DNA from 2 places in the Delftia sp. genome. Region 1 is predicted to be linked to the other one. Evidence: predicted binding sites of a transcription regulator. Region 1 holds the regulator's gene; the other holds the start of a gene.
The links. The regulator LexA, encoded in region 1, represses DNA repair genes until DNA is damaged. The targets are predictions, from matches to a motif close to ACTGTATNNNNATACAGT.

Region 1 (4,579 bases):
CCGCGCACGCCTGCGGCCACCAGCGCATCCACGCCGCAGGCTCGCGCCAGGGCACCGCTGAACACCACCTCGACCCAGGGCAGCTCATCCAGCGCCAGCAGATCAGACAGCGCGGGAGCGGAAATCACCATCCGCGCAACGGGGGCGACCGGCGTGACCGGCGCATCAGGCACCAGCCAGCGCACGCGTCCTTCCTCCACCACGGCCTGCGGGCCACCTTCCATGGAGCGCATGGCCTGCAGTCGGTAAGGTTGGACCTTTTGCACCTGGGCCGCCGCATGCACCTCGCCGCCGGCCACCACCCACACACCGCTGCGCCCGCCGCTGGCGGCCACGGTCACGGCATCGCGCAGATTCTGCGGTCCGTCGGCCAGCAGGGCCGTGGCCGGGCGCATGGCGCAAGTGAGCACGATGGGCTTGGCGGCAGGCAGCAGGCTGTGCAGCAGCCAGGCCGTCTCTTCCAGCGTGTCCGTTCCATGCGTGATCACCACGGCGCGTGTGTCCGCATCCTCCAGCGCCTGCGTGCAGGCACGCAGCAACGCGCGCCACACGGGCCAGTCCATATCCTTGCTGTCCACCTGCGCGATCTGCTGCGTCTGCACAGGCCCCAGCGCCTGCTGCTCCAGATCCGGCACGGCATCGAGCAGCGACTGCACCGTGATCTGTCCGGCCTTGTATCCCACTGCCTGCGACTGCGAATCCGCCCGGCCGGCGATGGTGCCGCCCGTGCCAAGAATCACCAACTTTGACTGCCCCACTTGCACCTCTTGGAAAACTGGTTAAAAATACAGATACTGTATAAATCATCAGATGACTTCTCTGCCTGCCATCTGAATTCAAGGACCGGACGCACGCCATGCTCGACCATCCCAAGCTCACCGCCCGCCAGCAACAGATCCTGGACCTGATCCAGGCCGCCATCTCCCGCACGGGCGCGCCCCCCACCCGCGCGGAAATCGCCAACACGCTGGGCTTCAAGTCCGCCAACGCAGCAGAGGAACACCTGCAGGCCCTGGCCCGCAAAGGCGTGATCGAACTGGTCAGCGGCACCTCCCGCGGCATTCGCCTGCGTACCGACACCGTGCGCAACATCAATGCCGCACGCGGCACCAGCTTCGGGCTGCCGCTGTCGGCCCTGGCGCCGCTGATGCTGCCGCTGGTGGGCCGCGTTGCGGCGGGCTCGCCCATTCTCGCCCAGGAACATATCGACCAGACCTATTCCGTCGAACCCAGCCTGTTCCAGGTCCGCCCGGACTATCTGCTGCGCGTGCGCGGCATGTCCATGCGCGACGCGGGCATCATGGACGGCGATCTGCTTGCCGTGCAGTCCGCGCATGAAGCCCGCAACGGGCAGATCGTCGTGGCACGCCTGGGAGATGAAGTCACCGTCAAGCGCCTGCGCCGCACCACGCAGGGCGTGGAGCTCCTGCCGGAAAACCCCGATTACCCGGTGATCCGCGTCGCTCCCGAAGAGGCCTTTGCCATTGAAGGCCTGGCCGTGGGGCTGATCCGCAACAGCATGTCCATGTAAGCCGGACAGGCAGCCCTGCACGGGTTGCCACCCCCTACTTCATGCACCGCCCAGGTGGTAGGCGCGAAGCCTTGCAGCTTCGCCCTGGGCGGAGCTTTGCCCGCAAACCGCAATCCTGCCTGTGTCCATGCCTCTTTGAAATACGCCAACAGGAGTCGTCACATGGGATTCGCTCTGCCAACACTGTCTTCTCTGTCCTTCCTGCGCCTGGCACAGGGCATTCGCCTGCCCGCCGCCGCCATGGAGCCCGCCATGCGCACCATCCAGCCCGAATCGCCTGTGCAATCCGAGCAGGCGACCATCCTGTCCTTCAGCAAGGCCCGCCGCCGCAGCCAGCAGCGGCGCAGCAAGTCAGCACGGCTACCAGAACACAGGGATGCGCAGCTGCTGCTGCCCCTGCAACCCGAACTGCCCTCCCTTCCGGCAGATCAGGCCCTGCCTTCGGGTCTGCGCATCATCCAGCGCTCGCCGCAGGAGCAGCCCGAATGCCTGTTCATCTCGGGCCGCATGGCCGATGTCTGTGCCGCCCTGGAACGCATGGAAGCGCACGGCGCGCAGACACCGGCCTGAGGTCGCCCTGAGACCAACCCGTCCACCCGGTCTGCGAGAGCCCGGGCCTGTCTCTTGCCTTGCCCAGCGGCAGGGGCTGCGCATCAGGCCCTGACAGCCGCCGGTGCAGCACTCCCCTCGCTGCGCCGATTGCGCATGCACCACGCCTGCGCCGCGGCAACGCACAGAATGCACAGCACGACGCTCAACGAAAAACGCAGTCCGCGCGCATCGGACAGCATGCCGAACAACGGCGCCACCATGCCGCCTATCGACATGGCCAGCCCCAGGGTCAGCCCGCTGGCCGTGGCTTGGTTGCGCGGCAGATAGTCCTGGGCCAGCGTGACCTGGGCGGCAAACGGAAGAAACATGCACACGCCCAGGGCCATGGTGCAGGCCAGCGCCATCCATGGCGTGGAGGCCAGGGCCAGGGCCGCCAGAGCAGGCAATGCCAACAGGTAGCCGGCGCGGATGGCCTGCATGCGCCCCCGGCGATCTGCAAGCGTGCCCCCCAGCAAAGTGCCCACCGCCGCAGCGGCTGTGAATGAGGTCAGCGTGGCCGCTCCCATGAAGTCCGAGCCGCCCAGCTCGCGCGTCACGAACATGGGCAGGGTGGACAGCACCGTCACATAGGGAATCGACCAGCAGACGATGACCCCGCACAGCAGGAAGAAGGCGCGCCAGTGGTTGGCGGGCAATTCGCCCTGCGCCACGGCCGGGCGCCGGGTGGCGCAATGGTCCTTGGCTCCATCCCGCCAGGTACAGGCATACCAGAGCACCAGCATGGCCGCTGCAGGCAGGGCCAGCATCCAGCTGCGGTGCAAGGCGCCTGCGCCCACCACGGCCGCAGCCAGCATGGGAGCGAACGATGCCCCCGCCGTTCCGCCCACCGAAAACACGCTCATCGCCTTCTGCGAGCCGCCGCCCGCCATGCGGGCCGCCACCGTTGCGGACGGATGGTAGGCCGCGATCCCCAGGCCGCACAGCACGGCAGCCAACCAGCTGACCCAGTAGTCCGGGCTCATGCCCACCAGGGCCAGGCCCAGGGCGGCCACCACAAAGCCGGCCGGCACCATCCAGGGCCGTGGCGACCGGTCGGCATACAGGCCGAACAGCGGCTGGACCATGCTCGACAGGCCCGTGGCCGCCAGCATCAGGCCGCTGGCTTCCGTATAGCTGTAGCCGCGCTCCAGCACCATGAAGGGCAACAGCGCAGGAACCAGTCCCTGGTAGAGGTCGTTGATGGCATGCGTGCCCGTAAGCAGCCCCAGACGTGCGCGGTTCATGCCCTGCCTCCTGTCACGTCCGTCATTCTCGAAAGGGAAATCATCTCCATACCTGCCACTTTCCTGCGGATTGAAAGTGGGTCATCGTAGAAAGTGCATGATCTGCATTCCTGCTACGAAGCAACAACAATCGTCGAGAAAATGACAACCCGGCAAAGTGGCCCACTTTCCCATGCCCGCACACGCGCTTGCCTGGATGACGTGCCTGCGGCCGCTCCATTGCCCCCGCACGGCGAGCACACGGCCCGCCCGGTCGTGGCCTTTGCCACAGACATGGCGGCCGGCGCTGCCATCGCACCGCATGCCCACCGCCGCGGCCAGCTGCTGCATGCCACCGAGGGAGTGATGCTGATCCGCGCGGATTCGGGCAGTTGGGTCGTCCCCCCGGGATGCGCCGTCTGGGTTCCACCACAGGCCCTGCACGCCATCCACATGGCCGCCGGCCCCGTGGCCATGCGCACCGTGTTCGTGGAGCCGGGGCTGCGGCCCGGCCTGTGGCAAGACTGCCGAGTGATGCAGGTCACGCCCCTGCTGCGCGAACTCGTGCTGGAGGCCATCGAGCTGCCCATGGACTACCCGCTGGGCGGCAGGGAGGAGCGTGTCATGCAGTTGATCCTCGACGAAATGGAGCGCGCCCGCGCCCTGTCCTTGCACGTGCCCATGCCCCGGCATGGCGCCCTGGCCGCCTGCTGCCGCAGCTTTGTGGACGACCCATCGCAGGACGCCGGCCTGGCCAGTTGGGCACAGCGGCTGCACATGCATCCCCGCACGCTGGCACGCCTGTTCCTGCGCGAGACCGGCATGAACTTCGGCGCATGGTGCCGCCAGGCCCGTCTTCTGCTCAGCCTGCCCCGGCTGGCCGCTGGCGCCTCGGTCCTGGAAGTGGCGCTCTCCCATGGATACGACAGTCCCAGCGCCTTCACCGCCGTCTTCCGGCGCAGCTTTGGCGCTCCGCCCAGCGCCTACCAGCGCAATCGCCCGGCGCAGGGCCGGCGTGGAAGTTCCGCCAGCATCTCCCTGTAGCGCACATGCAACAGAAAGATACCCAGTCCTCAGGAGTAAAGCCTGCGTGAAAGATAATTGATAAGCATTCTTATTATCTTTTGCAACCGAGACCGCCACGTTGCCCATCTCGGCTTCTACGCCCGGCCTCCCCGCTTCTTTCGCACAAGCCCTCTCCGTGCACAGCCTCTACCAGAATCACCATCCCTGG
Region 2 (4,579 bases), on a different contig from region 1:
GCACGCCGCACGGCACCCTCGCCCGCGTTGTAGGCGGCCAGCACCAGGTCCAGCCGCCCGGGGAACAGCCCCATCAGATGGTTGAGGTAGCGCGCGCCGGCCGGCACGTTGACGGCCGGGTCGGCCAGTTGCTGCCGCACGCTGCGCTGGCGGCTGGCCTCCACGCCGAAGCGCTGGGCCGTGGCGGGCATCAGCTGCATCAGGCCGACTGCGCCCTTGGGCGAGATGGCCTGCGCGTCAAAGCCCGACTCGACGGCAATCACGGCCTTGAGCAGGTCGTAGTCCACCCCCGTGTGGTCCGCCGCCTTGCGCAGGTGGCCGCGCACGCTCTTGTAGCGCGGCGAGATGTCGAAGAAGCTTTGCATCCGCGTGCTCGCCTGCAGCCTGCGCCCGGCATCGCTGCCGCCGTCATCGTCGGCAGCGGCCTCGGCTTCCACCAGCGGGGGCTTGAGTCCCTGCTCGGTGCTGTCATACAGCGAGCCGCGGAAGTAGAGCTTGTAGCGCTCGTCCAGCGCCTGCGCGGCGAAGTGCGTGATGCCGCGCTCGTCCACGAAGGCCCAGAGATCGGCATGCGCGGGCTGCGCCCCCCCCCACAGCGCCAGGGCCGCGCCCAGCGCTGCAAGCGCGCGCGCGGCAGCGGCGCGCGCAGGGTGCGGGCGGTGCGGAAGGTGCTGTGGGGCAGCCGGGCGCAGGGGCATGGGGATCAGATATCCACTTCGATGGCGTCGCCGTGCAACTCCATCAGCTCGCGGCGCGCCGCAGCCTCGCCCTTGCCCATCAGCTTGGTGACGACCTGCTCGGCCGCCGCAAAGTCCAGATTCATGAACTGCACGGGCAGCAGGCGGCGCGTGTCGGGGTTGAGCGTGGTTTCCCACAGCTGCTCGGCATTCATCTCGCCCAGGCCCTTGAAGCGGCTGATCTGGCATTTCTCGCGCGGCACGCCATCCTTGGCGGACTTGTCGAGGATAGCGGTCAGCTCGCCCTCGTCCAGCGCGTACATCTTGGCTGCTGGCTTCTTGCCGCGCGCAGGCACATCGACGCGGAACAGCGGCGGAAGCGCCACATGGATGTGGCCGGCCTCGATGAGCTTGGGGAAGTGGCGGAAGAACAGCGTGAGCAGCAGCACCTGGATGTGCGAGCCGTCCACGTCGGCATCCGAAAGAATGCAGATCTTGCCGTAGCGCAGGCCGGACAGGTCGGGCGTGTCATGGGGGCCATGCGGGTCCACGCCGATGGCCACCGAGATGTCGTGGATCTCGTTGTTGGCGAACAGGCGGTCACGGTCGACTTCCCAGGTGTTGAGCACCTTGCCGCGCAGGGGCAGCACGGCCTGGGTTTCCTTGTCGCGTCCCATCTTGGCGCTGCCGCCGGCCGAGTCGCCCTCGACCAGGAAGACCTCGTTCAGGCTCAGGTCGCGGCTTTCGCAATCGGTGAGCTTGCCGGGCAGCACGGCCACGCCCGAGCCCTTGCGCTTTTCGACCTTCTGGCCCGCCTTCTGGCGGGTCTGGGCAGCCTTGATGGCGATCTCGGCCAGCTTGCGGCCCCATTCCACATGCTCGTTGAGCCACAGCTCCAGCGCAGGGCGAACGTAGCCGCTGACCAGACGCACGGCATCGCGCGAGTTCAGGCGCTCCTTGATCTGGCCCTGGAACTGCGGGTCCAGCACCTTGGCATTGAGCACGTAGCTGGCGCGCGCGAAGACGTCGTCAGGCATGAGCTTGACGCCCTTGGGCAGCAGCGAATGCATCTCGATGAAGGCCTTGACCGCCTGGAACAGGCCGTCGCGCAGGCCGCTGTCGTGCGTGCCGCCGGCCGTGGTGGGGATCAGGTTGACATAACTTTCGCGCAGCGGCGCGCCATCCTCGGTGAAGGCCACACACCAGGCGGCGCCCTCGCCTTCGGCAAAGCTGTCGTGGTTGCGGTCGGCAAAGCCCTCGCCTTCGAACAGGGGGATGACGGCCTCGCCATGCAGGCTTTGCTGCAGATAGTCGCGCAGGCCGCCCTTGAACTGCCAGGTCTGGGTGTCGCGCGTCTTCTCGTTGACCAGGGTCACCGACACGCCGGGCATGAGCACGGCCTTGCTGCGCAGCAGATGCATCAGCTCGCCCATGGGCAGCTGGGAGGATTCGAAGTAGCGGGCATCGGGCCACACGCGCACGGTCGTGCCCTGCTTGCGTTCGCCTGCGGCCAGCGGCCGCGATTGCAGGGGCTCGACCACGTCGCCGCCCGAGAAGGCGATGGTGGCCACCTTGCCCTCGCGGTGGATGCAGGCCTCAAGGCGCGTGGCCAGCGCATTCGTGACCGAGACGCCCACGCCATGCAGGCCGCCCGAGAAGCTGTAGGCGCCGCCTTTGCCCTTGTCGAACTTGCCGCCCGCATGCAGGCGGGTGAAGACCAGCTCCACCACGGGCGCCTTTTCCTCGGGGTGCATGCCGAAGGGGATGCCCCGGCCGTCGTCCTCGACGCTGTAGGAGCCGTCGGAATGCAGGGTGAAGCGGATTTTCTTGCCGAAGCCGGCCAGCGCCTCGTCGGCCGCGTTGTCGATCACCTCCTGCAGCACATGCAGGGGGTTGTCGGTGCGCGTGTACATGCCGGGACGCTGCTTGACGGGCTCCAGGCCCTTGAGCACGCGTATCGAGCCTTCGGAGTATTCGCTGGCGGAAGTAGGAGATGGTTTGACTGCCATGGGGGCGGATTGTAGTGCGCGGCCCGGCTCAGTGCTGGATACATTCACAGTCATTGACATTGACTATCCCGAAAAGGCCAGTGCCGCCAAGGGCTACGAAGTGCCGCGCTGGCGCATGGGCGACCCACGCGTCGCAGCGCAAAACCCGGAGTTTCGCTAAAGTTTGCCGCATGCACAAAAACAACCAACCCATGTCCATGGTGCAGATACTGCTGTGCGGGGGCGCAGTCGTGACGCTGTCCATGGGAATCCGGCACGGCTTCGGCCTGTGGCTGCAGCCCATCACCCAGGAGATGGGCTGGACGCGCGAGTCCTTCGCGCTGGCCATTGCCATCCAGAACCTGTCCTGGGGCGTGCTCGGCATCTTCGGCGGCATGCTGGCCGACCGCTTCGGCGCCTTCCGCGTGCTCCTGGTGGGCGCGCTGCTGTATGCGCTGGGCCTGGCCGGCATGGCCATGGCGCCCACGACAACCTGGTTCGCCCTGACGGCCGGCGTGGTGATAGGCGCAGCCCAGGCCGGCACCACCTATGCCGTGATCTACGGCGTGCTGGGCCGCCAGATTCCCGTGGCGCGGCGCAGCTGGGCCATGGGCGTGACGGCGGCGGCGGGCTCCTTCGGCCAGTTCTTCATGGTGCCCGTGGAAGGCAGCCTGATCTCGAACTTCGGCTGGTCCAACGCCCTGCTGCTGCTGTCGCTGTGCGCCCTGATGATCATTCCGCTGGCCTTCGGCCTGCGCGAGCCGGGCTTCACGGCCGGCAATACCCGACCCGTGCGCGACCAGAGCGCGGGCCAGGCCGTCGCCGAAGCGCTGCGCACGCCCAGCTTCGTGCTGCTGACGGCTGGCTACTTCGTCTGCGGCTTCCAGGTGATGTTCATCGGCGTGCACATGCCCAGCTACCTCAAGGACTACGGCCTGGCACCGCAGGTGGCCAGCATCTCGCTGGCGCTGGTGGGGCTGTTCAACATCGTCGGCACCTACGTGGCCGGCAACCTGGGCCAGCGCCTGCCCAAGCGCTACCTGCTGTCCACCATCTACTTCACGCGCTCGGTGGTGATCGTGCTCTTCCTGCTCGCGCCGCTGACGCCCTGGTCGGTCTACATCTTCTCGGCCGCCATGGGACTGCTGTGGCTGTCCACCGTGCCGCTGACCAATGCCACCGTGGCCCAGATCTTCGGCGTGCAGCATCTGTCCATGTTGAGCGGAATGGTGTTCTTCAGCCACCAGGTCGGCAGCTTCCTGGGTGTCTGGCTGGGCGGCTATCTGTATGACCACACCGGCAGCTACCAGGTGGTCTGGTACCTGGCCATCGGCCTGGGCGTGGCCGCCGGCCTGCTGAACCTGCCGATACGCGAAGCCCCGGTGGCAAGGCCGCGTGCGGCGCAGGCGGCGGCCTGACATGACGACAGCCACCACGCCCCGCCCACAGCTGCTGCGCAGGCTGGCGCTGTGGGCCGCCGTGCTGCTGGTGCTGGGCCTGGTCTTCATGCTCTATCTGCAGCCCGAGTTCATGCTGGGCATGGCCGACCAGCTCTGGGCCTGCTTCTGAAATTGAAGCGCGGCAAAGGCCTGGCGGCACAATGGCGGCCGCTTTCAATTCATTTCCGAAATTTCACATGCACGCAGCCACGCCGCCTTCGCCCTGGATCCAACGCTGGTCGCATCTTCTGGCACCCGAGGCCACCGTGCTCGACGTGGCCTGCGGCCCTGGCCGCCACATGCGCTGGTTCCATGCACGCGGCCATGCAGTGACGGGCGTGGACCGCGACGCCCAGGCCCTGGCCGGCCTGCAGGGCGTGGGCGAGCTGCTGTGCGCCGACATTGAAAACGGCCCCTGGCCCCTGCCCGGCAGGCAGTTCGGCGCCGTGGTCGTGACCCACTATCTGTGGCGCCC

Region 2: AC5I49_RS22160 (DNA topoisomerase IV subunit B) is a predicted target of LexA. The motif match lies at 2,720-2,737, and genes of this name have one in related genera.

What each region holds. Positions count from the first base shown of each region.
Region 1 covers NZ_JCABYI010000004.1:350,117-354,695, reverse strand. The annotation lists gene AC5I49_RS03440 (asparaginase) at 1-758, opposite strand, end outside; gene lexA (transcriptional repressor LexA) at 857-1,531, shown strand; gene AC5I49_RS03430 (hypothetical protein) at 1,694-2,101, shown strand; gene AC5I49_RS03425 (MFS transporter) at 2,185-3,366, opposite strand; gene AC5I49_RS03420 (AraC family transcriptional regulator) at 3,508-4,389, shown strand; gene AC5I49_RS03415 (sigma-70 family RNA polymerase sigma factor) at 4,547-4,579, shown strand, end outside.
Region 2 covers NZ_JCABYI010000031.1:225,733-230,311, reverse strand. The annotation lists gene AC5I49_RS22165 (lytic transglycosylase domain-containing protein) at 1-698, opposite strand, end outside; gene AC5I49_RS22160 (DNA topoisomerase IV subunit B) at 704-2,686, opposite strand; gene AC5I49_RS22155 (MFS transporter) at 2,857-4,083, shown strand; gene AC5I49_RS22150 (hypothetical protein) at 4,085-4,234, shown strand; gene AC5I49_RS22145 (class I SAM-dependent methyltransferase) at 4,302-4,579, shown strand, end outside.